DNA from 2 places in the Streptococcus hepaticus genome. Region 1 is predicted to be linked to the other one. Evidence: predicted binding sites of a transcription regulator. Region 1 holds the regulator's gene; the other holds the start of a gene.

What was found. Region 1 encodes Rex, which represses fermentation and respiration genes when NADH is low (regulators of the CRP and FNR family bind a similar motif). Its sites were predicted from a motif close to TTGTGAANTANTTCACAA; they were not measured.
Region 2: ACHUFA_RS05910 (formate/nitrite transporter family protein) is a predicted target of Rex. The motif match lies at 1,896-1,913, and genes of this name have one in related genera.

The regions. Positions count from the first base shown of each region.
Region 1 is NZ_JBINIY010000009.1:34,649-37,790, reverse strand. Features, by position in the region: gene ACHUFA_RS07850 (alpha/beta hydrolase fold domain-containing protein) at 1-931, opposite strand, end outside; gene ACHUFA_RS07845 (redox-sensing transcriptional repressor Rex) at 1,130-1,768, shown strand; gene ACHUFA_RS07840 (gamma-glutamyl-gamma-aminobutyrate hydrolase family protein) at 1,773-2,468, shown strand; gene radC (RadC family protein) at 2,465-3,142, opposite strand, start outside.
Region 2 is NZ_JBINIY010000005.1:64,653-67,794, forward strand. Features, by position in the region: gene aguB (N-carbamoylputrescine amidase) at 1-795, shown strand, start outside; gene ACHUFA_RS05905 (GNAT family N-acetyltransferase) at 967-1,827, shown strand; gene ACHUFA_RS05910 (formate/nitrite transporter family protein) at 1,935-2,750, shown strand; gene ACHUFA_RS05915 (LysR family transcriptional regulator) at 2,834-3,142, shown strand, end outside.

The sequences.
Region 1 (3,142 bases):
GGTTCATATCCTTTGCTTCGATTAACTGATCACCTGGTCTTCTCTCTTTCCAATTTTCATGAAAGAGAGCAATATCGGGATAGAAAATATCATGCGTACCTGTGAACATCGTAATTTTTGCAAGACCTGCCATATCTCCATACATCGGACTGACATAGGGGTGTTGAGTGTTGTTTGCACCACCGGCCCAAAGAGTCCCCACACGCTTCAAGCCCCAAGCAGATAGAATTGGATCATCCTTTTCAAAAGCAGTAATGGCTGGATTGCTCATGGTCACATCTAGCCAAGGGGACAGAAGAATGATGTCTTTAGGCTGCTCTAAAAATCCACGGTCTTTCTCTTCACGAATAGCTTGGGCTAATCCAAGAGCAAGACCTCCCCCAGCAGAATCTCCCATGATGGTCACATTCTTAGCAGCGGTTTCTTGAAGAATATCGCGATATAAGTCAACTAAATGTGGCATAACATCACTGTATTTGTAAGTTGGGGCCTTTGGATAAATCGGCAGTACAATTTTAGCATCTAAACTTCTGGACAGTATATTGAGCATTTCGATATGGTAGCTTGTTGGATTATTCAAATATGAGCCACCATGTAAATACAAAATAACTTTTTGACTAGCTGGATTTGGTGCCTCATTCCAGCTGTGGATCTGCATTTGATAGGTTGTAGCATCTGTCTTTAAATCGCCATTTACCTCTGATGGCTGTAAGTCAAAACCTTTATTGGCCACTTCACCAGCACTTTTGACGTAATGATCAAACTCCGCTTCATTTTGTGGGCTATAATATTTTTTATCTCCCTTTATCCAAAAATACTTTTCAATGAGCCAGCTATACCAAGAGCGTTCTTCAGCCTTTGCTGTTGCTGTAATTCCTAATGACAGTGCCAAGGTCACGATTACACCTGTATAGAGTAACTGTTTTTTCATATTCTTCTCCTTTTTCCTTTTACAATATTTTCTCACAATATTATTAATATCATCTTATGCTGAACTAAAGATTTTCCAAAGAAGTAGAATTTATAAACAGATCTTTGCCTATTTTACTTCCTTTCTGCGCTCTAATTGTTGCTTTTTTCACAAACTTGTTCTAAAATAAAGTATAAAGAACTGAATGGAGAAAAGATTATGAAAAACGGAAAAGAAACAGCTATTCCTCGTGCAACTGCTAAAAGACTTTCATTGTATTATCGGATTTTCAAACGTTTCCACCGCGAAAATATCGAAAAAGCAAGCTCAAAAGAAATTGCCGAAGCTATTGGTATTGACTCAGCAACTGTTCGTCGTGATTTCTCCTATTTTGGTGAGTTAGGGCGTCGTGGTTTTGGATATGATGTCAAAAAATTAATGGACTTCTTCGCAGATATCTTGAACGACAACTCTATTACAAATGTAATGCTGGTCGGTGTCGGAAATATGGGTCGTGCCCTTCTCCACTACCGCTTTCACGAGCGCAACAAAATGAAAATTGTCATGGCTTTTGAAGCTGATGGCCATCCTGCGATTGGAAGCATTGATGAAAATGTGCCGATTTACGCTATTTCTGAACTCAAAGAACGCATTGCACAAGCTAATGCTCAAACTGCTATCCTGACCGTACCAAGTTCAAAAGCTCAAGAAGTTGCGGACATCTTGGTCGAAGCTGGAGTTAAAGGAATTCTCAGCTTCTCACCAGTCAATCTAACTGTTCCAAAAGATGTCGTTGTACAGTATGTGGACTTGACAAGTGAGTTGCAAACTCTTCTCTACTTCATGCGTAAAAACTAAGCTTATGAAGCAAGTTATCATTGGAATTACGGGCAATCAGTTCATTGACAAAGAAGACAAAGTCTCTCCTCGAATGTCCTACTGTGCAACTGGATTTGCTGAAGCGGTGCGAGAAGCAGGTGGCCTTCCTATTGTCATGCCGCTAGCTGAGCCTAAATATGCTGCCCAGTATGTGGCCATGATTGATAAATTGATTTTAACAGGGGGACAAAATGTTCTCCCCCACTTTTATAATGAAGAGCAGACCATTATCAGCGACGATTACCTGCTAGAACGCGATCTCTTTGAATTAGAATTGATTAAAGAAGCACGTTTGCAAAACAAGCCTATTTTAGCTATCTGCCGTGGGCTTCAGCTATTTAATGTTGCCATGGGTGGTAGTCTTCATCAAGATATTCCCAGCCATTGGCAGGAAATGGAAGCAGATTTACCGCAGCATCAAATTGATATTCTAGAAAATACAGTATTATCAGCTATTTTAGGAAAATCAGCAAGTGTCAACTCCTTCCACCATCAAGCCATAAAAGACCTCGCTACCAACTTAACAGTTATTGCGACGTCTAGTCAAGACGGAATAATTGAAGCTATAACAACGAATGACGGTAGGCCGTTTTTAGGTGTTCAATGGCATCCTGAACTCATGCGGGGAGTAAATTCTCAGCAGCAGGCTATTTTTGACTACTTTGTTCAAAAACTTTAAGCTAATTCGCTTTCTTCTCGGAAGCTATAATAGTCATCCTGGCCCACAATCAAGTGGTCTAAAAGTACGAGTCCTAGTGTTTCACAGGACTTTTTTAATTTGTCTGTAAAAAGCAAATCATTTTTACTTGGCTGTACAGACCCTGATGGGTGATTATGGATGATAATAATAGAGGTTGCCATGCATTTGACGGCATAGTGCAGGATTTCTCTTGGTTCCGCAATACTTCGGTTTACGCTTCCAATAAAAATGGTGCGCTGGGAAATAATTTGATTTTGGGTATTGAGGTACAGAGCAACCAAGTGTTCCTGTTTTTTCATCCCAATTTCTTGAATCATCTTCAGAGCCAGTTTCTCACTTCCCAATATCTGCTCCCGTTTCTGTAATTCAGACTGATTGATTCGCTTCCCAAGTTCGATCATGGCTTTGATTTCTATAGCTTTCACACGACCGATCCCCGTTAATTCTTGGAGTTCTTCCAAAGAAAGGTCAGCTAACGAAGACAAGGTTTCTAATTTGGAGAGCAAATGATTGGAAACGACAGAGACTGGTTCTTTTCGGGTACCTGTACGGATAAAGATGGACAATAATTCCTGATTGCTCAGCTTCTCTGCGCCCACTTCTACTAAGCGCTCTCTAGGTTGCAGGGACTGTTCTTGAAATGATACTTGATA
Region 2 (3,142 bases), on a different contig from region 1:
GTGCGTGAGGCGGCTGGTCAGGGAGCTAATGTCATCCTCTTGCCAGAATTGTTTGAGCGTCCTTACTTCTGCCAAGAGCGTGATTATGACTTTTACAGCTTTGCCAAACCTGTTGAGGAGAATGATGCGGTGCGTCATTTTGCGCCTATTGCGCGTGAGTTGGGTGTGGTTTTGCCGATTTCCTTCTATGAGCGTGATGGCAATGTCCTTTATAATTCTATTGCTATTTTGGATGCGGACGGGACTTTGTTGGGCGTTTACCGCAAGATCCATATTCCCGATGACCATTTCTACCAAGAGAAATTCTATTTTACCCCTGGGGACACTGGGTTTACCGTTTGGGAGACCCGTTTTGGTAAGATTGGGATTGGCATTTGTTGGGACCAATGGTTCCCAGAAACCGCGCGTTGTCTAGCCTTGAATGGTGCTGAAATGCTGCTCTACCCGACGGCTATTGGGTCAGAGCCCGTTTTGGACACGGATTCTAGCGGCCACTGGCAACGTGTCATGCAGGGCCACGCCGCAGCCAATATCATGCCAGTCATTGCGGCTAACCGCGTTGGTTTGGAGCGCGTGTCACCAACTGAGGGCAATAATCAGCAGAGTTCAGAGCTTAATTTCTATGGCTCGTCCTTTATTGCCGATGAGACAGGTTTGAAAGTAGCTGAAGCGGACCGAACAAGCGAAACCATTTTACTAGCCGACTTTGACCTTGATAAATGTGTCAAAGAGCGCCTAGATTGGGGCCTTTTCCGAGACCGCAGACCACAAATGTATGGGCGGATTACCAAGTAAAGATATCGCTAAAATTGTTCGTTTAGTAGCAAATAGAAGAGTCAATTCATTCTCCCTAGGGTTGAAGCGGTAGTTATTGCTAATCTTTAATTGCTAAACTCTTATTGATAACGGACCTAGAGCTGTTTTTCTAGGTCCCTTTTTGATAAAATAATAAAAAGGAGTAGAAAGATGAAAATTAAGCAGTATCAAAAACCAGGCCCGTCAAGTGTAGAAGCCATGCGAAAACTAGTGAAAATTTGCCAAGGATATGACAAGACTTTTCGAGAACCGTATTTGTCCAATAATCTGAATTTTGATGTGACAATGCCAGTTTTTTTCTTAGCTTATGAAGACAAGGAATTGTTGGGGTTTTTAGCGGTGTACGCTGACGATACGGAGCCAGAATTGTCCATTTATGTGCGACCAGATGTCCGCAGACAGGGGATTGCTCGAAAACTGTATCAAGCATATAAAAATGCAACAGCTGCTTTTGATTTGCAAACCGAATATTTTGTGACGGAATCGATTTTCATAGAGAAACATCCAGATTTTCTGAAGGCTTGGGGCCTAGAGCCAACAGGGGATGTAGAGATTCTTATGGAAAGACAACGCCAGCCATTTTCCATAGAAAAAAGAGAAGACTGTATGGTGACTTTAGCTAGTATGGACCATGTGGAAGCTATTGCTGATTTCCAGGCTCAGGCTTTTGGTCAGGGAGAAAGCGATGATCGTGTGCGTTACGCGAGGGAAGCAGTGGAGAACCCAGAGCAGCAACTCTATATTGTGATTCGTCACGGTGAAGTGGTGGCCTCTTGTACTGTGGACACGGCGACGGATGAGGACTATCTTTTTGGCTTAGCAGTGGCTGAAGAATGCCGTCATCAAGGTCTAGGCACCTATCTGGTTCAGACCGTTGTAAATGACCGTATACAAAATGGCGATAAGCGAGTCTTCCAGTTAGCAGTTGATGAGGAGAATACACCTGCCAAGTCTCTTTATCAGCATTTAGGTTTTCAAGCTTTGACCGAAATCACTTACCTGTCAGTTTAAGTAAAAAATATCAAAAAAGTTTCAAGAAAGCCTTTTCTTTTTCTGAAATTTTGATATACTAGTACGGTACGTGATGAAATTCACAATTAAAATGTGAGGTAATAAAAGTGGCAGATTACACAGAAAAAGGGAGTCCATTGTTAGCAACTTTGGACAAGAGTATCAAGAAAAAAGCAGAGTTAATTGAAAATTGTTATGGCGCTTATGCAGTTCGAGCTATGTTAGCAACTTTATATCTGACGCTTGGTTATGCCATTTCTGTTTATGTGATGGACAAGCTCAATCATGTCGTTGATGGCATTGGTAAATTTGGCTATGCCATTATGTTTGGTTGGGGCTTGACGATGATTGTCTATATGAATGCAGAACTTGGAACATCCAATATGATGTACATGACTAATGCCATTCATCGAAAGGTGATTCCTACCAAAACGGCCTTGAAAATTCTGTTTTCTTGTATTTTCTTTAATTTTGTTGGTGCTGTCATTGTCTGTTATTTCTTGTCTCTGACGAGTCCTTTCCAAACAGGTCATGTGGACGCCCATAGTGCCATTCTTGAAATGGCAACCCTTAAGTTGAGCAAGACACCGCTGACACAGTTTGTAGAAGGAATTTTTGCCAATATTGTGGTCAATATTTCCGTTTTAGCTGCATTGCGTATGAAGGATGATGCTGGTAAAATCATTGCAACGATTTTCATCATTTTCATCTTCGCCTTTCTTGGTTATGAACACGTTATTGCTAATTTCTCTACATTTTCATTAGCTTATTTTGTCAATGGAGGCCCTGTTGAGGGGATGACACTAGCCTCTGTACTGTCTAATTTCCTTTTCTCAGGTCTTGGAAATTATGTCGGTGGTGGTGTAGTGATGGGAGTTACCTATAGTTGGCTCAATCAAAAAAGTAGTTTATACTTAGATTAAAGTTCCTAACGAGATTCCTTGTGAGTCTCGTTTTTCTATCATTTTATGGTATAATAAGGAGGACTTTATAAAGGAAGAATGCTATGAATATTCAACAATTACGCTATGTTGTAGCGATTGCCAATAGTGGAACTTTTCGTGAGGCAGCTGAAAAAATGTTTGTTTCTCAACCAAGTCTTTCTATTTCAGTTCGTGATTTGGAAAAAGAATTAGGTTTTAAAATTTTTAGTCGAACAAGTTCAGGAACTTTTTTGACGCGCCGTGGTATGGAATTTTACGAAAAAGCACAGCAGTTGGTCAAAGGATTTGATAGCTTTGAACATCTTTATTTGCAACCTGAAGAGGAAAGACCAGAGTTTTCCATCTCTAGCCAGCATTATGATTTTTTGCCA